Regions from separate parts of the Streptomyces sp. NPDC017520 genome, predicted to be linked through region 4. Evidence: riboswitches for the same ligand, from Rfam matches in the RefSeq annotation. Region 4 holds a riboswitch; each other region holds the start of a gene.
What was found. A riboswitch is a leader RNA that binds a small molecule or an ion and turns the genes downstream of it on or off. The one in region 4 is predicted to bind cyclic di-AMP.

Region 1 (5,055 bases), on a different contig from region 4:
AAGACCTTGTCCGCCGTGACGGTCTTGGTGGCGGTCGTCCGGCCGACGGTGTCCAGCTGGTCGATGAGCACCGTGTAGCCGCCGCCCGGGGCCGGGGTGACCGTGGTGACCTGGTGGAGCGGGGAGATGGTGACCCGGCCGGTGGCCCTGATCCGGTCGATGTAGGTCTTCTGGAGCGATTTCTTGCCGTAGTTGTTGCCGTAGAGGATCTCGGCGTCCAGGGCCGACCTGGGGACGGTCCCGGCCGCCTCCTGCTTCATGTAGTCCCAGTCGTAGACGGCGGGAACGAAGAGGAACGGGAAGCCGGAGCGCTGGGCGTGTTTCCGGCCGACCCGGGCGTACTGGTAGCAGTCGACGCTGTCGAACCAGGCGGGGTCGATGGTGGTGACGCCCAGTCCGCTGTTGGCGCGCGGGTAGTAGGTGCGGTACATCTCCCCGGCGTTCACCGAGGGGAGGATCGCGCCGAAGTTCTCCCGGCGCGGGGTGACGGCCATACCGCCGTTGACCAGGGACCCGCCGCCGACACCGCGGCCCTGGTAGACGGTGATGCCGGCGAACTCCTCGGCGTCCAGGATGCCGGTGTAGCGGTTGACGTCCTTGTCGATGGGGAAGCCGAGGAAGTTGCTCAGCGGCTGCTTGGTCCTGGTCCGCAGCCAGAAGGAGCGGTCGTCGGGTCTGGTGGTGTTGGCGAAGATCTTGCCGTCCGCACCCGGCGTGTCCCAGGCCATGCCCATCTCGACCATATGGACGTCGACGCCGGCCTGGGCGAGCCGGAGGGCCGCCACGGAGCCGCCGTATCCGGTGCCGACGACCAGCACCGGCACCCGGGCCCCGGAGCCGATCGGCGCTGCTGCCGTCCGGACGCCCGCCCACGCCGGTGCGGAGTGCCCGGCGATAGCCGCAGCCCCCAGGAGAGAACCTGTTCCAGCGATGAATCTTCGACGCGAGACACCCTTGGTCTCGCCATCCCGCATGGTGGTGTCGCTCATGTGACATACCTCACTCTCGACAGAGTGCAACAGGTTCTACTGTCGATCGCCTGGCAAGTCACTAGAAACTTGGGGGTAACTTCCCGGTACGCGCATGGGGCCCCGGACCAAGATGAGGTCCGGGGCCCCTCGGGCTCGGGCGCGGAGGATCAGTAGGCGCCGAAGACGTTGTCGATCGAGCCGTAGCGGTCCGCCGCGTAGTTGCACGCGGCCGTGATGTTGGCGACCGGGTCGTAGCTGTCGGTCGAGGTGCCGGGCACGTGGTAGGCCTGGAAGGTCGGGTCGATGACCTGGAGCAGCCCCTTGGACGGGGTGCCCTTGACCGCGTTGGAGTCCCAGTTGTTGATCGCGGCCGGGTTGCCCGAGGACTCGCGCATGATGTTGCGGTGGATGCCCTCGTAGGTGCCGGGGATGCCCTGCTCGGCCATGACCGCCAGCGACTCCTTGATCCAGCCGTCGAGGTCGTTCGTGTACGTGACGGCCTTCTCGGCGGCCGGAGCGGCCTTTGCCGCGGGAGTGGCGTTGACACGCTCCGAACGGTCGGCACGGTCCGCCTCGGCACCACGCACGGCGGACGGGGAAGCCTCGGCGGCCTTGTCCGCCTTACCACCCGAAGGGGCCTCGGCCTTGGTTCCGAGGGTCAGCTTGATACCCGGGTGAATAAGATCGGGATTCTCTCCGATGATCTTCCGGTTGCCTTCGTACAGCTTCTCCCAGCCGCCGCTCACGGAATATTCGCGGGCGATCTTGGAAAGCGTCTCACCGGCCGCCACGGAATGCTCGGCGGGCGCGGCCCGCACGGCGGAATTCACCTGGGGAATCGAGGCGGGCGCCACGGCCTGCTGCGGCGCGGTGGCGGGCACGGGGGCCGCGAAGGCGCTGGTGGCACCTATCACGGGGAGGGCGAGGACGGCTCCACCTGTAGTCACGGCTGCAAGGCCGCGGCGCAGCGAGGTGGAACGGGAACGACGGTGCTTACCCTGTGCGGGCATGGGGGATTTCCTCTCCGGCGCCTGCGGGGTGAGCTGTCGGGTTCAGACGGGAGATGTCTGGCCGCACGCTCGTGCGGCTTCACCCCAAGCCGTTCCGGTTACGGATCGGCGACTTACCTGGGTCCCCCGCTCCTGCCGTACTCGAGTGGGTTTCGGATTCCCGGACGGCGGCAGGATTCGGCGTTCCATCCGGATTGACGGTGACCGTAGGCGAGAAACGCCGAACAGAACAAGCCCCGCATTCCGGATTCCCTTTTCCACGCAAGATCGAAAGACGGAATCGCCGGATCGGGTCACTCCGTCACGTCGTCAACTTTCTTCGCACAGAAGGGAACCGAAGCTTCCACTTCCGCGTCCGCCCTCGCGGACGTGACGCTCACCACTCCCTCGCGGTGATGGCGAAAACGAGCCCAAGCAAATACCCCAGAAGCGCCAGTAAGCCTTTTATTGAGCAGAATGCCCAAAAGAAGCGAATCGCCCATATCGGCACAGAAAAACGGGCCAATCGGACACTCTAGGCGGGGCCGGTCGAACAGCCCTCGGGGCGATCGCTTACGGTGTGCGGTGGAGACTAGTAAGCCAACCCTTACCTCCGACGTACGCTGTACCTGCCCGCGTTCGCCCGCCCCGAAGGATCACCACGCCATGACACGCCCCGTCCGCGTCGCCATTGTCGGAGCCGGCCCCGCCGGTATCTACGCTGCGGACGCGCTGCTCAAATCCGAGGTCTGCCAGGACCCGGGGGTCTCCATCGACCTCTTCGAGCGCATGCCCGCGCCCTTCGGCCTCATCCGCTATGGCGTGGCCCCCGACCACCCGCGGATCAAGGGCATCGTCAAGGCCCTGCACCAGGTGCTGGACAAGCCCCAGATCCGGCTCTTCGGGAACGTCAGCTACCCGCACGACATCGGCCTGGACGACCTGCGGTCGTTCTACGACGCGGTGATCTTCTCCACCGGCGCCGAGGCCGACCGGGCGCTCGACGTCCCCGGCATCCAGCTGGACGGCTCCTACGGCGCGGCCGAGTTCGTCTCCTGGTACGACGGGCACCCCGAGGTCCCGCGCACCTGGCCGCTCGCCGCGGAGAAGGTCGCCGTGCTCGGCGTCGGGAACGTGGCCCTGGACGTGGCCCGCGTCCTGGCCAAGACGGCGGACGAGCTGCTGCCCACCGAGATCCCGGACAACGTGTACCAGGGCCTCAAGGAGAACAAGGCGCTGGAGGTGCACGTCTTCGGGCGGCGTGGCCCCGCACAGGCCAAGTTCAGCCCGATGGAGCTGCGGGAGCTGGACCACTCCCCCAACATCGAGGTCATCGTCAACCCCGAGGACATCGAGTACGACGAGGGCTCCATCGCGACCCGCCGGGAGAACAAGCAGGCCAACATGGTCGCGCAGACCCTGGAGAACTGGGCGATCCGCGATGTCGGCGACCGCCCGCACAAGCTGTTCCTGCACTTCTTCGAGTCCCCGGTCGAGATCCTCGGCGAGGACGGCAAGGTCGTGGCGCTGCGCACCGAGCGCACCGAGCTGGACGGCACCGGCAACGTCCGGGGCACCGGCCGGTTCACGGACTGGGACATGCAGAGCGTCTACCGGGCCGTCGGCTACTACTCGGAGGAGCTGCCCAAGCTCCCCTTCGACGTGGCCTCCGGCACCGTGCCGCACGAGGCGGGACGCGTCATCTCCGGCGACGAGCACATGGCCTCGGTCTACGTCACGGGCTGGATCAAGCGCGGTCCGATCGGTCTGATCGGACACACCAAGGGCGACGCGAACGAGACGGTCGCCTGCGTCCTGGAAGACCGGGCGGCCGGCCGGCTGCCGGAGCCGGCCACGCCCGCTCCGGAGGCCGTCGAGGCCTTCCTGGCGGACCGCGGCGTGCGCTACACGACCTGGGAGGGCTGGCACAAGCTGGACGCCCACGAGCAGGCTCTGGGCGCGGCCCAGGGCCGTGAGCGGATCAAGGTCGTGGAGCGCGAGGGGATGCTGGAGGCCTCCGGCGCCTTCGCGCCGGCGGAGCCGCCGGCCGACGTCTGATCAACGCCTCGGCGGCGCCTGATCAGCAGGACGTCTCTCCGGAGGCCGGATCCGGTGCGCCTGCCGTGCGCCCCGGGTCCGGCCTCCTGAACGTGCGCCACAGGTCGGGGCCGGGCGCCCGGTCCTCCCGCGGCCGGCGGACCTCCGGGGCCCCGGCCCACCGGGCGGCGAGCAGCAGCGCGATGTCGTCGGGGCGGTCGACGGCCGCCCTGGCCTCTCCGATGACCTGGTCGGCCGTCTCGGCCAGGGGGACCGCGCCGATGCGTTCGACGGTGGCGCGCAGCCGCTCGATCCCCTCGTCGATGTCGGTCCCGGGGCGCTCGATCAGCCCGTCCGTGAACAGGGCGAGCATCGCGCCCGGTTCGAGGCGCATCTCGGTGACCGGATAGGCCGCCTGCCCGTCGATCCCGAGCACGATGCCGCCGGGCAGGTCCAGCACTTCCGTCCGGCCGTCCGCCCGACGCAGCACGGGCTGCGGATGCCCCGCCCGTACGGCGCGGGCCACTCCGGTCACCGGGTCCAGCGCGATGTAGCAGCAGCTCGCGAACTGTCCCGGGTCGAGGTCGATGAGCAGCCGGTTCGTCCCGCTCATCACCTCCTGCGGATCGTGATTGCTCAGCGCGAACGCTCTTACCGCACTGCGCAGTTGCCCCATGGTCGCGGCGGCCGAGACACCGTGTCCCTGTACGTCGCCGATGATCAGGGCGAGTTCGTGGCCGGTCTCGATGACGTCGTACCAGTCGCCGCCCACGTCCATGCCCTGGGTGCCGGAGAGGTAGCGCCCCAGGGTGTCCACCCCGTCCACCTCGGGCAGCCGGTGCGGCAGCAGGGCGTTCTGGAGTCCGCGGGCGAGGGCCGACTCGCTGTCGTAGCGCCGGGCGCGCTTCAGGGCCTGGGCGATGAGTCCGGCCAGTGCCGTCAGGACCGTGCGTTCCTCCGGGCTGAAGCCGCGAGGGCGGTCGAACCCGAGGATGCAGGAGCCGACGGGCCGCCCCGAGGCGATCAGCGGCAGGAACGCGCGGGCCCCGACGTCCGCG
Region 2 (5,055 bases), on a different contig from region 4:
GGCGCTGCGCATCGCGGCCCGGGTCAGGTAGAGCCGTTCGCGGGCGCGGGTGATGCCGACATACGCGAGGCGGCGCTCCTCCTCCAGCTCCTTGGTCTGGCCGAGGGCCCGCATGTGCGGGAAGACGCCGTCCTCCATGCCGGTGAGGAAGACGACCGGGAACTCCAGCCCCTTCGCGGTGTGCAGGGTCATCAGCGTGATGACGCCGGAGCCGTCCTCGTCCTCGTCGGGGATCTGGTCGGAGTCGGCGACGAGCGCGACCTTCTCCAGGAACTCCGCGAGCGTGCCCGCGCCCTCCTCCTCGGCGCGCTCCTGCTCGAATTCGAGGGCGACGGCGGCGAGTTCCTGGAGGTTCTCGATGCGGGTCTCGTCCTGCGGGTCGGTGGAGGCCTGGAGCTCGGCGAGATAGCCCGTGCGCTCCAGGACGGCTTCCAGCACGACGGCGGGGCCGGCGCCGGACTCGACGATCGTGCGCAGCTCCTCCATCAGCGTGTTGAAGCGCTTGACGGCGTTGGACGAGCGGGCGGCCATGCCGTACGCCTCGTCGACGCGGCGCAGTGCCTGGGGGAAGGAGATCTTCTCGCGCATCGACAGGGCGTCGATCATCGCTTCGGCGCGGTCGCCGATGCCGCGCTTGGGGACGTTGAGGATGCGGCGCAGCGGGACGGTGTCCTCGGGGTTGGCGAGGACCCGGAGGTAGGCCAGGACGTCCCGGACCTCCTTGCGCTCGTAGAAGCGCACACCGCCGACGACCTTGTAGGGCAGACCGACGCGGATGAAGATCTCTTCGAAGACACGGGACTGGGCGTTGGTCCGGTAGAAGACGGCGACGTCGCCCGCCTTGGCGTCGCCCGCGTCGGTGAGCCGGTCGATCTCGTCGGCGACGAACTGCGCCTCGTCGTGCTCGGTGTCGGCGACGTAGCCGGTGATGCGGGCGCCGCTGCCGGCGTTGGTCCAGAGGTTCTTGGGGCGGCGGCTCTCGTTGCGCTCGATGACGGCGTTGGCGGCGGAGAGGATCGTCTGCGTGGAGCGGTAGTTCTGCTCCAGGAGGATCGTCGTCGCGCTCGGGTAGTCCTCCTCGAACTGGAGGATGTTGCGGATGGTCGCGCCCCGGAAGGCGTAGATCGACTGGTCCGCGTCGCCCACCACGCACAGCTCGGCGGGGGCGTCGGCCTCCCCGGCCGGGCCGACCAGCTCCCGTACCAGCGTGTACTGGGCGTGGTTGGTGTCCTGGTACTCGTCGACGAGGACGTGGCGGAAGCGGCGGCGGTAGTGCTCGGCGACGTCCGGGAAGGCCTGGAGGAGGTGGACCGTGGTCATGATGATGTCGTCGAAGTCCAGGGCGTTGGCCTCGCGCAGGCGGGCCTGGTAGAGCGCGTACGCCTGGGCCAGGGTCTTCTCGAAACCTCCCCCATTCTCGGCTTCGCTCGAACGGGAGGTGCCCCCTCCGGCCTGCCCGGCGAAGGTCTCCTCGTCGATGAGCTCGTTCTTGAGGTTGGAGACCTTGGCGGTGAAGGACTTCGGCGGAAACTGCTTCGGGTCCAGGTCGAGGTCGCGGCAGACCAGGGCCATCAGGCGCTTGGAGTCGGCGGCGTCGTAGATCGAGAACGACGAGGTGAAGCCGAGCTTCTTCGACTCGCGGCGCAGGATGCGGACGCACGCGCTGTGGAAGGTCATGACCCACATGGCGTTGGCGCGGGGGCCGACGAGCTGCTCGACGCGCTCCTTCATCTCGCCCGCGGCCTTGTTGGTGAAGGTGATCGCGAGAATCTGCCCGGGGTGCGTCCCGCGCTCGGCCAGCAGGTGGGCGATGCGGTGGGTGAGGACCCGGGTCTTGCCGGAGCCGGCCCCGGCGACGATGAGCAGCGGGGACCCGGCGTGCACGACGGCGGCGCGCTGCTCGGTGTTCAGCCCGTCGAGCAGGGCGGCGGAGTCGATCACCGGGCGCGCGTGACCGTCCCGGTAGTACCCGTCCCGGGGCGGCGGGGGCGCGTCGTAGACGCCCTCGAAGAGTCCCTCCGGCACCGCTTCGGGCGCGTGGTCCTCGGGGGGCGGCGGGGGGCCGTCCTCCGCGGACTGGAGGCCGGTCAGGAAACTGTCGTCAAAGAGGCTGCTCATCGCCCCCCGAGTCTAGGCGGCCGGACTGACAAGCTACTGCCGAAGGTGAGAAGGCGGCGTCGGCACCGGGGAATCGCCCGCGCCTCACCCGTACGCACGGAGAGCGGACGTCGACGTTCCGTGAAGGAGTGCCCGGTCGGAGGGGGTGTCGGCCCCCCGATCCGGAAAGGTCACGAAAATGTATCGGGCATATCGCTCATCGTCCTTCCCAGCGGCGGGGCCGGTTGGCTAGCGTGCTCGGTCAGGTGGCCCGTACCTCCCTGGGGCGAACCACGCCCGACGGGCACCTCTGCCGAATCCGTCCCGCCGCCCTGGCGGTGCGGAACCGGGGACCCACACGCGACACCGGGGTGAATCGGTCCGTGCCCTCGCATGCGGACCGTAGGACAGCCTTCCGTTCCGTCCGAACCCGACAGCTAACCCGGTAGGCGGTCCACGGAAGGAGATGCCGGTCTTGGCATCGCATCGCAAGCCGCGCACGAAGGTGCGCACCACCACCCCCGCCGTCGGGCTGACGACGGCCGCGCTGGCCTCCGTGACGCTGCTCTCCACGCAGAGCGCCACGGCCGCGCCGGCTGAGCCGAAGCCCGCCATCGAGGAAGTGCAGAAGAAGGTCGACGCCCTGTACCGGCAGGCGGGCGCCGCGACCCAGGAGTACAACCGGGCCAAGGCCGCCTCCGCGTCCCAGCAGGCGAAGGTCGACACGCTGCTCTCCGACGTGGCGAAGCGGGCCGAGAAGATCAACGAGGCGCGCCGGGCGCTGGGCTCCTACGCGGCGGCCCAGTACCGCAACGGGGGCATCGCGCCGGCGGCGACGTTCTTCCTGGCGGACAACCCGCAGGGGTACTTCGACCAGAGCCGGCTGATGGACCGGGCGACGGAGCGGCAGCAGAAGGCCGTCGCCGAGGTCCGTACGCAGCAGGCCTCGGCGGCGAAGAAGCGCGCGGAGGCGGTGAAGAGCCTGGAGACCCTCACCGAGACGCAGGCCACGCTCGCCTCCAGCAAGAAGGACGTGCAGACCAAACTCACCGAGGCCCGGAGCCTGCTGTCGAGGCTGACCGCCGAGGAGAAGGCGCGGCTGGCGGAGCTGGAGCGCAAGAAGGAGGCCGAGGCGAAGGAGAAGGCGGCGAGGCTGGCCGCCCGGCAGGCCGCCGAGGCGAAGGAGAAGGCCGAGGCCGAGGAGAAGGCCCGCGAGGAGGCGGCGAAGGAGTCCGGCGGCGGTTCGGGCACGGGATCCGGCTCCGGCTCCGGTTCCGGTTCCGGTTCCGGTACGGGAACGGGAACGGGAACGGATCCGGGCTCCGGCTCCGGCACCGGTACGGACAGCGGTTACGCCGCCAAGGCGGAGAAGGTCCTGGCCTTCGCCCGCGCCCAGATCGGGAAGCCGTACGTATGGGGCGCGTCGGGCCCCTCCAGTTACGACTGCTCGGGGCTGACGCAGGCGGCGTGGCGGGAGGCGGGCGTGACCCTGCCCCGGACTACCTGGGACCAGGTGGAGGTCGGGACGCGGGTCGCCACGTCCGATCTGATCCCCGGAGACCTGGTCTTCTTCTACGACGACATCAGCCACGTCGGCATCTACAAGGGCGACGGGATGATGATCCACGCCCCGAAGCCGGGTGCGAACGTGCGCGAGGAGTCGATCTACTCCATGCCGATCTACGGAAGCGTGCGACCGGCGTGACGCGTGCCGGGGGCGGCCCTTGGGCGGCCGCCCCCGGGGAGACTCAGGTCCAGACCGTGGCGATGAAGATGTTGGCGGCCGTCAGTCCGCCGACCGCGGCGAACGCGCCCTTGTCCACCGTCTCGTCGTCCCGCTTGACGTAGACGAGGGCGAGGATCACGACCAGCAGCGCGAGCTTGATGCCGATCTTGACGTTGTTCACGGTCTGGTCGTCGGCCTGGTTGAGCCCGACCAGGGCGATACCGGTGACGAGCATGGTCAGCGCGCCGTGCAGCATGGCGGGGGTGAAGCGGGCGGTGCCCGCTCCCATGGCCTTCATCTGCGTCAGGAAGCCACCCAGCAGGGAGGCGATGCCGATGATGTGCAGGGCGACGAAGACATTGATGAGTACGTCCATGGCTCCGGAGCCTAGCCAGGGCCAAGGATGTGCCTTTCAGTGAGGCCCCCCTTCCTTGTGCGCTTCCTCCGAAATTGAATGCATTGCCCTGATATATGGGCGTATGAGTGATCACCCATGGCCGATGAAACGTCACATCAGGGCAATAGCAGTCATGCCGACTCTTTTCCCGGCACCGGGATTAGCGTCCTTCACGGACCCGCCGGTATTCCCCCGGCGGACAGCCGACAGGAAGGATGCCGCCCCCGTGGCAGCGCACCGCAGGTCAGCTCACCGAAAACCCAAGCAGCGCCCGCTCACCGGCTCTGCTGCCCGCACCGCCGCCACCCTGGCGCTCGCCGGGGCCGCCACCGCGGGGTCGGTCACCGGGGCGGGCGCGGCCCCCGCCGAACCGGCCCCCACCGCCTCGCAGGTCAAGGCGGAGATCGACCGGCTGTACCACGACGCCGAGGTCGCCACCGAGAAGTACAACGGGGCGAAGGAAGAGGCGGCCACCGCCACCCGCGCCGTCGACGCCCTGGCCGACGAGGCCGCCCGTCGCACCGCCCGCCTCAACACCGCCCGGCACGCCCTGGGTTCGCTGGCCACCGCGCAGTACCGCGGCGGAACCCTGGACCCGGCCCTGCAACTGGCGCTCTCCTCCGACCCCGACGCCTTCCTGCAACGCGCCTCCTACCTCGACCGGGCGGGCGACCGGCAGAGTGGGCTCCTGCGCGGCATCCGGCGACAGGTCTCCCAGATCACCCGCGTCAAGGCCCGCGCCGACCAGGAGACCGAGCGCCTCGCCGCCCGCCGCGCCGAGCTGCGCGAACACCGCACCGCGATCCGCACCAAGCTGGCCGACGCCCGCAGGCTG
Region 3 (5,055 bases), on a different contig from region 4:
CGGGACGGCGGCGAGGCCGGCGCGGGCCGCGGTGTCCTGGAGCTCGCCCTCGTAGGTGCCGCGGGAGACCAGGTTGTAGTGCGGCTGGAGCGCGACGTACCGGGCGAGGCCCTCGCGCTCGGAGAAGTCGAGGGAGGCCCGCAGGCGCTCGGGGCTGATGTTGGAAGCGGCGATGTGCCGCACCTTGCCGTCCTTCACCAGTTGGTCGAGGGCGGTGATGATCTCCTCGACCGGGACGGCCTCGTCGTCGAAGTGCGTGTAGTAGAGGTCGATGTGGTCGGTGCCGAGGCGGCGCAGCGATGCCTCCGCCGCGCCCTTGATGGTGCCGGCGGACAGGCCCCGGTGGTCGGGGTGGGCGCCGGCCTTGGTGGCGACGACGATGTCGGCCCGGTTGGAGCGGGAGGCGAGCCACTTGCCGATGACGGTCTCCGACTCACCGCCCTCGTTGCCCTCGACCCAGGCGGAGTAGGCGTCGGCGGTGTCGATGAAGTTGCCGCCGGCCGCGACGTACGCGTCCAGGACCGCGAAGGACTGGTCCTCGTCCGCCGTCCAGCCGAAGACGTTGCCGCCGAGGGCGAGAGGGAAAACCTGGAGGTCGGAGCTGCCGAGAATGCGCGGAGAAGTCATGTGGAGGTTCAACGGGACGGGGCGGGGACGGTATTCCGCCGCCCGCCGGACCGTACCGTCCCCGGACAGACCGGCAGCCCTGACGTCGGGGGGTGTGCGTCAGGGCTGCCGGGGTTGCGGGGCGGCGACGAAGGACGTCAGCCGCGGGGCCTGGAGATCAGACGTTCAGGCCCTTGCTGTTGAGCCAGGCCATCGGGTCCATCGCGGAACCGCCCGCGGTGCGGACCTCCAGGTGGAGGTGGACGCCGGTGACGTTGCCGCTGTCGCCCATGCGGCCGATGGTCTGGCCGGTGGTCACCTTCTGGCCGACGGAGACCTCGATCGAGGACTGGTGGGCGTACCAGATCTCCGTGCCGTCCTCCAGCTGCAGGACCGTGCGGTAGCCGTACGAACCGGAGTAGCCGGCCGATGTGATCGTGCCGCTGTGCACGGCCTTGAGCGGTGCGCCGGCCGACCCGGCGAAGTCGAGACCGGTGTGCTGGCCCGAGGACCAGAGCGCGCCGGACTGACCGTAGGTCGAGGTGATCGTGTACGAGAAGGTGGGGAGGGAGAAGCTGGCGGCGAGCTTGGCGAGCCGCTCGGCCTCCTTCTTCTTCTTCGCCGCTTCCTCCGCCGCCTTCTTCTTCGCGGCGGCAGCGGCCTCGGCCTCGTCCTGCTGCTTCTTGGCCTCGGCGGCGGCGGTCTCGGCCGCTGCCTTCTCGGCGGCGGCCTTGGCCTCGGCGTCGGCGCTGGCCTGCTGCTGCTCGGCCTGCTGGAGGATCCGGGCGCGCAGCGCCTCGCCGGCGCCGGTGCCCTGCTCGGCCTCGGCGGTGGTGAGGCCGGCGGTGGTGAGCGGCGCGGACGCGGCGACCGGGGCGGGCTCCGCCTCCTCGGACATCAAAGACCCGACGCCGGGAAGGGACTTGGCGTCGGGGAGGTTGTCCACGATGGAATCGGGAAGAGAGATGGAGACCGGCGCCTTGTCCTGAGCGGTGGCCATACCGCCCGCGCCGACAGCCGCTATGACACCGACTCCGAGGACGGTGGAGCTACGGGCCAGACCACGCTGCTTGGCCACGCGGTGCTTGCCGCGCACGGGACGGATGGACTCCGCGGTGGGGTTCCATTCCTCCCAGGTGCGCTCCTCGCCACCGAGGGTGTCGGCACTGAAGGGTGACGGGGCCTCAGGGGCAGGCTTGTTGGACGCCACGTGGGCGCACTCCTTTCCTTCCTTCTCGCCTACCGGGTTAGCTGACGGGTTCGGAGCAGGAAGGTCTCCTACGGGCCCCTCCGTCTCTCACGAGACGCAGGCGTCCGATTCACCCCATGTAGGTGGTTCCCCGGTTCCCTTGCGGAATTCGGCGCTCGCGCGCGGCGCCGTCTCTGACGACGGCTGTGACGACCGCGCTGCGTTATCGAACGTTAATAGACGGACGGGCCCTATTCCAAGCTGTTCCTGTTGATCATTAACGAACACGGCAGGGATGTACGGGTGACAACCGGGCGCAATCGGGCGACTTGACCACGCCTCAGCCACACTGCTTTTTCTGACAGTGTGTCAAATGTTATGCGGAGCGGCGCCTTTTGATTACGCACCGTGTCACCGCCCGGCACCATCACTCCGGCGTCACCGCCCGGCGTCATCGCCCCGGCCCACGATCTTCACCGTCGTCCGGCGCACGGGCTGCCCCTCCGCCGGCCGGCCGACCGCGATGAGCGCCATGTCGTCCGTGGTCCGCCCACCGGTGTGCAGCCGTACGTCGTCCGTCAGCGCGGACAACAGCTCCTCCGGGCCCGGGAAGATCCGGCCGCGCAGCCGGGCCGCCGGATCGTAGAAGACCCCGTTCGGGTCCCGGGCCTCGGACAGGCCGTCCGTGAAGGCGAGGAGCGTCGCCCCCGCGGGCATCGCCCACTCGTCGGACCGGTCCGGCCACACCCCCAGGTCCATCCCCAGCGGCATGGCGGGCACCGAGGGTGCCAGCACCTCCAGGGCGCCGTCGGCGTGCAGCAGGATCGGCTCGGGGTGACCGCGGTTGACGAGGCGCAACGAGGCGGCACCGGGCGGGATCTCGGCCAGCACGGCGGTGATGAACCCCTCCATCGCGTCCAGCCCGTACCGCCGCGTCCCCTCCCGGGCCAGCGCCCGCTCCAGCCGCTGCGCGACACCCTCCAGCGAACGCTCCTGCTCGGCCGCCTCCCGGAACGCCCCGATGATCACCGCCACCGCCTCGACGGCGTCCAGCCCCTTGCCGCGTACGTCGCCGACGACCAGACGCACTCCGTACGGGGTGTCCGCGACGGCGAACAGGTCGCCGCCCACGAACTCGTCCGCCTGGGCCGCCTCGTACCGCGCGGCCACCTGGAGTCCGCCGATCCGCTCGGCCGGGGTCGGCAGCACGGCCCGCATGGCGGTCTCCGCGATGACCCGGGCCGAGGCCAGCTGCTCGTTGCCACGCCGTACGACGCCGTTGATGACGAGGGCCAGCACCGAGGCCGTGAGCACGGTGATCAGCTCGATGATCGGGACCACCTGGGTGGACGTCCCGTCGGAGAGCCTCATCGCGATGACGGAGAGGACCGCGGCGATGCCCGTACGGACGGTCCGGGACTTCGAGAAGAACGGCGCGGCGATCAGCGGGGCCGCGACGAACAGGGGGACAGCGGTGAAGTTGGGCGGAGTCAGCGAGTCGAGCACCAGCCCGCCGAGGATCAGCAGGGCCGGGAGCAGCCGGACGAACCGTCCGGTGCGCCGCCCGTCGGACGTCAGCTGGCCCTCCCGGGACCCGAACACCACCCGGCCCACGGCGTCGAAACTCCCCGCCGTGGCACTGCGCCGTTCGTCGGCCATCCCCACCTGTGCACTCCTGCCCGGTCCACCCACGGCTGCGGACGGTACCGCGCCCCGCCCAGGCTTCCCGGAGCCGCGCCGAGCGGCTACTCCGCATCGGCCGAATAGGGGGAGCGGGCGGAGGCCCGGCCTTCCGTGGTCAGTCGGAGAGCCGGTGTTCCGCGTATACCGTCAGTGCGTCCCGTACGAAGGCGGCGGTGCCGTCCCCGTAGCGATCGTAGTTCTTTCCGAAGCGGGGGTCGGCGACATACATCTCGCCGAGCCCGATCACATACGAACGACTGGGCGCCTTGGCCGAGGACAGCCAGGCGCAGTGCCGCCGCGCGAGGTCCTGCGCCTCGGCCCCGTCGGCGGCGAGCCCTCCCTCCCTGGCCCGTCCCCAGGCGCGCGCGATGGCCTCGTGCTCGTCCTGGAACGCCTTCTTCTGCTCGTCGCCGAGCGAACGCCACCAGCGGTCGCCCTCCTCGTACGCGTCCCGGCCCCAGCGCTCGGTGACCTCCTGCTCGTGGGCGGTGTGATCGAAGCCGTCGAACACTTCATCGGCCATGAGTTCCATCCCCTCCTGCGTCTTGTGGAGAGTGGTCCGCACCGAGGCGATCTGCCGCCCGATGCGCGCCTGCTCCTGTTCGAGCAGCCGCAGATGCGCCCGCAGCGCCACCGCCGTGTCCCGCTGCCCCGCGAGCACGTCCTTGATGGCGGACAGCGAGAGGCCCAGCTCCCGCAGCAGCAGGATGCGCTGCAGCCGGACGAGGGCGTCCTGGTCGTAGTAGCGGTAGCCGTTGCTCCCGATCCGGCTCGGCGTGAGGAGACCGACGTCTCCGTAATGCCGGAGCGTGCGGCTCGTGGTGCCGGCCCGACGGGCGATTTCCTGAATGGACCACTCCATGCCGGAAACGCTGCGTCAAGGTCAAGCCGCGCCATCACGACGCCGGGAAACGACTCGGGCCCGGCACGCTGTGCGTGCCGGGCCCGGGCCTTCAGTAGCGGGGACAGGATTTGAACCTGCGACCTCTGGGTTATGAGCCCAGCGAGCTACCGAGCTGCTCCACCCCGCGTCGGTAAACACAACTCTACGGCATACCCGGCGCGCCCTTGACCAATTACGGCGGAGCTCCTCCGGGACGGAGGCGAGCCCCATGGCCGGAACCCGGACAGCGGCGCCCCCGGTGCCCCCGGTGCCCCCGGTGCCCCCGGTGCCCGATGATGGCGGCCCCTCACACCACGCGACGCCCTGGGGGACCATGCGCACCAGACACACCTTCACCGCCGCACTCACCACGGCCGGCCTGCTCCTGACCCGCGGTACGCGGACAGGGTGGCCGCGTGGAGGGCCGGGCAGGCCCCGGACTCGCGTGACCCGGAGGAGCCCCGGCCGGTGCGGGGGTTCACGCTCCCCGCCGAGCCCGAGGCGTAGCCCGCCCAGAACGACCGCGGCCCCTGCCTCTCACGAGAGGCGGGGGCTGCTTCGCGTGATCGTTTGCACTTCGATGGAGCATCGATGGAGCGAGCGTCCGAAATGAACCCGAACAAGCAGCGACCCCAGATCAGAGAAACTCTCTGACCTGGGGTCGACGGGTAGGCCGTGTGGGACTCGAACCCAC
Region 4 (5,055 bases):
GCCTCGCCCATTCCGACGCGCTCGGTCCCGCGCTGTTCTCCCCCGGGGTGCGGGCCGCGATGGCCGCGTACGAGCGGAAGTGAGGAGGCCATGGACCTGACGATTCTCTACCGGGGCCCGCTCGCCTCCTGCGACTACGACTGTCCGTACTGCCCGTTCGCCAAGCGGCGGGACAGCCGCGCGCAGCTCACGGCGGACCGGGAGGCGCTGGAGCGGTTCACGGGCTGGGTCGCGGAGCGGACCGGTGACCGGCTGTCCGTGCTGTTCACCCCGTGGGGCGAGGGCCTGGTGCGCTCCTGGTACCGGCGGGCGCTGACCGAGCTTTCGCGGCTGCCGCACATCGGGCGGGTGGCTATCCAGACGAATCTGAGCGGCCGCACCGACTGGCTGGCCGACGCCGATCCGGAGCGGATCGCGCTCTGGTGCACGTATCACCCGGGACAGACACCGTACGAGAGGTTCCTGGGCAAGTGCCGGGAGCTGTCCGCCAAGGGGATCCGCTACAGCGTGGGGGTGGTGGGCTTCGACGCCCATCTGGAGGAGGCCCGGCGGCTGCGGGCGGCGCTGCCGGAGGAGGTCTATCTCTGGGTGAACGCCGCCGAGGGGCACTCCTACACCGACGAGGAGGCGGCGCGGTGGACGGAGCTGGATCCGCTGTTCCCCTTCAGCCGTGATCCGCACCGTTCGGCGGGGCTGCCCTGCCGGACGGGCGAGTCGGTGATCTCGGTGGACGGCGACGGCACGGTGCGGCGCTGTCACTTCGTCAAGGCGGAGCTGGGCAATCTCTACGACGGCAGCTACCGCCGGGCGCTCGGCCCGCGGGCCTGTCCGCTCGCCGTGTGCGACTGCCACATCGGCTATGTGCATCTGGAGTCGCTGCCGCTGTACGACGTGTTCGCGGGCGGTGTTCTGGAGCGGATACCGGCGACCCACACCCGGGGCGGGGGCACGCCGCCGGACGGGCTCGTGGTGCCGGGCCCGTCCCGGCGTGCGCTTCCCCTGCTGGAGCTCTGACCGGCTCGACGGCTACAGCGGCAGGAGGTCCGGGCGCTTCGCCTCGACGTGGTCGCCGGAGGACTCTCCGCGCAGCCGACGGCCGATCCAGGGCACGAGGTATTCGCGGGCCCACTGGATGTTGTCGCGCCGTGCGTCGAAGGGGCTGCGCTGGACCTGCGGCGGCCAGGGCTGGTCAGGGTCGGCGGGCACCTCGTGGCCGAGGACCTGCGCGGCGCGCAGCGCCACGCGGGTGTGGCCCTCGGGCGACAGATGCAGCCGGTCGTTGTCCCACGCGCGCCGGTCCTGCACGGAACGCAGCGACCACAGGTCCAGCACGGGGCAGTGGTAGCGGTCGGCGATGGCCCGCAGATGGACGTTGTACGTGGCGATCTTGCCGCGCATGTGGCGCAGCACCGGAACGCCCCGGGTGTCGAAGCCGGTGGTGACCATGACCGTGCCGACGGCGTTGCTCAGGTCGGCGACCGCCCGCTCGAAACGCTCGGCGAGGTCGTCGGGGTCGGTGCCGGGCCGGATGATGTCGTTGCCGCCCGCGCAGAAGCTGACCAGGTCGGGGGCCAGCTCCTTGGCGCGCGGGATCTGCTCCTCGACGATCTGGTCGAGGAGACGTCCTCGTACGGCGAGATTGGCGTAGCGGAAGTCCCCGTGCGGGGAGCCTTCGGGGCCGGTCGCCCCCTCGGGAGCCGGGAGCCGGTCGGCGAGGAGCACCGCGAAGCGGTCCGCCCAGCCGAGATATGTCCCGTCGGGGCCGGGATCGCCGACGCCCTCGGTGAAACTGTCGCCAATCGCCGCGTACGACCCGATGGTGTGCTGCTGGTTGTTTCTCGAATCGTCTGCCACAAGCACTTATCCTGCATCGTGCGATGTGACCTACGCGACCGTAATACGGGGTTGACGGGTGGTGAGATAGACCACCCGGTCAGTTTTTGGTAAAGCCGGAATAAGTGGAGGGACGGTGCGCCGCAGCGCACCGCCCCTTGATCACTTCTCGCCCGGGTCCGGTCGGACGGAGACGCCGGACGGAGACGTCAGACCGAGACGCCGTGCTGACGCAGGTAGGCGATCGGGTCGATGTCCGAGCCGTAGCTCGGGCCGGTGCGGACCTCGAAGTGCAGGTGCGGGCCGGTGGAGTTGCCGGTGGAGCCGGAGAGGCCGATCTGCTGGCCGCCGGTGACGGTCTGGCCGACGGAGACGTTGAGCGAGGACTGGTGGGCGTACTGGGAGTACATGCCGTCCTCGTGCTGGATGACGACCTCGTTGCCGTAGGAGCCGCTGTTGCCGGCCGAGACCACGGTGCCCGGGCCGATGGCGAGTACGGGGGTGCCGGAGGCGGCCTGGAAGTCCGAGCCGGTGTGGTAGCCGCTGGACCAGCTGGCGCCGGAAGCCCGGTACTGGGTGGTGACGTTGGCGCTGGCCAGCGGGGCGGACCAGCCGGAGCCGGTGGCTTCGGAGGAGCCGGTCCGCGACGGGCTGCCGGAGCCCTCCGAGTCGTCGGCGGAGACGGTGTCCGCCTTCGGGGCCTCCTTCGGCGCGGCCTTGGGCGCCGGTGCGGCCTTCTTCGGTGCGGCCTTCTTCGGGGCGGCCTCGGGAGCCGCGGACTTCTCGGCCGGGGCGGAGCCCTTGGCGCCGAGCGTCAGCTTCATGCCCGGGTGGATCAGGCTGGGGTTCTCGCCGACGGTGGAGCGGTTGTCCTGGTACAGCTTCTCCCACCCGCCCTTGAGCTGGTGCTCGGCCGCGATCTTCGCCAGGTAGTCGCCGGAGACGACGGCGTACGTCTTCGGGGCGGCCTTCGACGCGGCGGGGGCGGTGACCGGGGCGGTCTGCGCGGCGGCCACCGAGGCGGCGGCGGGCTTCGCGGCCGGAGCGGCCTGGTCCGCGGCGTTCGCGACGGTGGCGCCGATGAGCGGGAGGGCGAGTGCGGCGCCGCCGGTCCCCGCGGCGAGGACGCCGCGGGAGATCGGGCCGGACTTCGGACGGCGGTGCTTACCCTTTGCGGGCATGGGAAGTTCCTCTCCGGCGCCTGCGAGGTGAGCTGTCGGGTTCGGGCTGGAGATGCCCGGTCGCGTTGCGGCGACTTCACCCCGAGCCGGCCCGGATCGCTCCGGATCGGCGGCTTACCTGGTTCCCCCGCTCCTGCCACGCGTGAGTGGGTGGGTGCGAATTCCGGGCGGCGGCAGGATTAGGCGGTCCGTCCGGATTGCGGCGACCGTAAACGAGTCAGGACGAGCTGAACAAGCCATCGGTTGCTCGCCGGAATCATCGGTTCCATAGCGATCCGGAATTCCCGTCACACTCCGTGGATTACGGATCTTGACTTTCCGTGCGGGCAACGGGAATACCCTGGGGCGCGCTCACCACGGACCGTCACGGATATGATCCCGCTCACCTCCGAAATCCCATCTCCCCCATTAGCGGGGCATGTTCTGCGAAATGCACCAATACGGACACGCGATCGGCTTCGCTGCTGACGTTGAGTCAGACCGACCACCCCGGCACCCCGCACCGGGCGCGCGACCGTGATGATTTTCCGTCGAATCGATGTCGTATCGTCACGGGAGCGCCCTCGCCGGCGAGCCGCGCCGACGCCAGAGATCCCAGGAGCCACCGTGACGCAGCAGGTGCCGCAGGTCCCGCCGACAGAGACCGTGCTGACCGGAGTCCGCAACTTCCGCGACGTGGGCGGGCTCCCCACCGCGGACGGCCGGCGCACCGCCTTCGGGCGGCTCTACCGGAGCGGCCACCTGGCGCACGCCACGGCCGAGGACGCGGCTTTCCTCGGCGGGCTCGGGCTGCACACGATCTTCGACTTCCGCCACTCCGCCGACCACCAGCTCGACGGATACGACATCGAGCTGGCAGGTGTCCGTAATATCAGCATTCCGCTCTCGGATCCGGCCGACGGCGCGGAGTTCTGGCGGCTGGTGAGCGACGGGAACATCGAGCAGTTGCGCTCGGCCCTCGCGAACGGCAAGGGCGTCGACCGCATGATCCGGATGTACCGCGCGACGATTCTGGACCGCACCGCCGAGCACAGCCGGGTGCTGCACTCCCTGGCCGAGGACAGCGTCCCGGCCTTGATGCACTGCGCGGCGGGCAAGGACAGGGCCGGTCTCTCGATCGCGGTCGCCCTGCTGGCGGTCGGCGTCGAGCCGGAGGCGATCGAGGAGGACTACCTCAAGTCCAACGACCTCCACCGCCGCTACGCCGTGAAGCGCTCCGACCCGTCCGGCACCGGTATGTCGCCCGAGGTGCTGGAGCTGCTGGATCCGCTCTTCGGGGCGCGGCCCGCCTACCTCGCGGCGGCCTTCACGGCCATCGAGGAGAACTGGGGAACGACGGACCGCTACCTGGCGGAGGGGCTGCAGGTCTCCTCCGAGACCCGGGAGCGGCTGCGCGAGCGCCTGCTCGACCAGGGCTGACCCGGACGGGAAGCGATCCGTCCGGGGCGGGGGGTCGTCCGACCGCCGTCACTTGCTCCCGGCCACCACGAAGAGCAGATAGAGGAAGCCCGCGACGACGTGGCCCGCCACCAGGTAGGCGAAGAGCCGGATGATGACGCCGCGCGGCATCCGCTTCTCCTGCGGGTCCTCGTTCGGGCGGCGGCCGGGGCCCAGCGGGTCGTAGTGCTCGGAATCGGACATGACGGTCCTCTCGGTCGGCCTCACGGCCGGTGGAGCGAAGGATGAGGCCGGCCGGGACGGCCGGTTCAGCGCGCGTGAAGGGCGCTGCCGAGGCACAGCTCGGCGGCGGGGCTCTGCAGCAGGGAGTGGACGAAGAGCAGCTCCGCGCCGCAGCGGTCGATCGCCGCGATCCGGTGCGGGGTGAGCGAGTCGAAGTGGGCGCTGTCGCCGGGTTCGAGGTCGTGGACGGTGTCGCCGAGCCCGATCCGCAGCCGCCCCTCCAGGACGTACAGCCACTCCTCGCCGGGGTGGACCCGGACCAGGTCGCCCTGGGCCCCGTACGGAACGCGGACCCGCAGCGCCTGCATCGCGCGGCCGGATCCGCCGGCCTGCCGGTACATCCAGCCGTCGGCCTCCGCCC

Region 1: it holds a riboswitch for cyclic di-AMP, as region 4 does, so the genes downstream of both, ACH4KB_RS14870 (transglycosylase SLT domain-containing protein) here and ACH4KB_RS24835 (peptidoglycan DD-metalloendopeptidase family protein) in region 4, are expected to answer to the same signal.
Region 2: it holds a riboswitch for cyclic di-AMP, as region 4 does, so the genes downstream of both, ACH4KB_RS27435 (NlpC/P60 family protein) here and ACH4KB_RS24835 (peptidoglycan DD-metalloendopeptidase family protein) in region 4, are expected to answer to the same signal.
Region 3: it holds a riboswitch for cyclic di-AMP, as region 4 does, so the genes downstream of both, ACH4KB_RS15930 (M23 family metallopeptidase) here and ACH4KB_RS24835 (peptidoglycan DD-metalloendopeptidase family protein) in region 4, are expected to answer to the same signal.

What each region holds. Positions count from the first base shown of each region.
Region 1 covers NZ_JBIRKB010000005.1:343,064-348,118, reverse strand. Annotated here, with positions in the region: gene ACH4KB_RS14875 (GMC oxidoreductase) at 1-989, opposite strand, end outside; gene ACH4KB_RS14870 (transglycosylase SLT domain-containing protein) at 1,139-1,981, opposite strand; cyclic di-AMP (ydaO/yuaA leader) riboswitch at 1,987-2,174, opposite strand; gene ACH4KB_RS14865 (FAD-dependent oxidoreductase) at 2,627-4,018, shown strand; gene ACH4KB_RS14860 (SpoIIE family protein phosphatase) at 4,041-5,055, opposite strand, start outside.
Region 2 covers NZ_JBIRKB010000013.1:63,217-68,271, forward strand. Annotated here, with positions in the region: gene pcrA (DNA helicase PcrA) at 1-2,118, opposite strand, end outside; cyclic di-AMP (ydaO/yuaA leader) riboswitch at 2,399-2,565, shown strand; gene ACH4KB_RS27435 (NlpC/P60 family protein) at 2,564-3,802, shown strand; gene ACH4KB_RS27440 (hypothetical protein) at 3,846-4,199, opposite strand; gene ACH4KB_RS27445 (NlpC/P60 family protein) at 4,447-5,055, shown strand, end outside.
Region 3 covers NZ_JBIRKB010000006.1:18,959-24,013, forward strand. Annotated here, with positions in the region: gene ACH4KB_RS15925 (aldo/keto reductase) at 1-627, opposite strand, end outside; gene ACH4KB_RS15930 (M23 family metallopeptidase) at 785-1,816, opposite strand; cyclic di-AMP (ydaO/yuaA leader) riboswitch at 1,828-1,980, opposite strand; gene ACH4KB_RS15935 (PP2C family protein-serine/threonine phosphatase) at 2,234-3,454, opposite strand; gene ACH4KB_RS15940 (MerR family transcriptional regulator) at 3,594-4,340, opposite strand; tRNA gene ACH4KB_RS15945 (tRNA-Met) at 4,436-4,509, opposite strand; tRNA gene ACH4KB_RS15950 (tRNA-Lys) at 5,031-5,055, opposite strand, start outside.
Region 4 covers NZ_JBIRKB010000010.1:295,869-300,923, reverse strand. Annotated here, with positions in the region: gene ACH4KB_RS24850 (STM4012 family radical SAM protein) at 1-83, shown strand, start outside; gene ACH4KB_RS24845 (STM4011 family radical SAM protein) at 91-1,014, shown strand; gene ACH4KB_RS24840 (SGNH/GDSL hydrolase family protein) at 1,027-1,854, opposite strand; gene ACH4KB_RS24835 (peptidoglycan DD-metalloendopeptidase family protein) at 2,043-3,014, opposite strand; cyclic di-AMP (ydaO/yuaA leader) riboswitch at 3,017-3,177, opposite strand; gene ACH4KB_RS24830 (tyrosine-protein phosphatase) at 3,621-4,433, shown strand; gene ACH4KB_RS24825 (DUF6126 family protein) at 4,482-4,655, opposite strand; gene ACH4KB_RS24820 (helix-turn-helix domain-containing protein) at 4,721-5,055, opposite strand, start outside.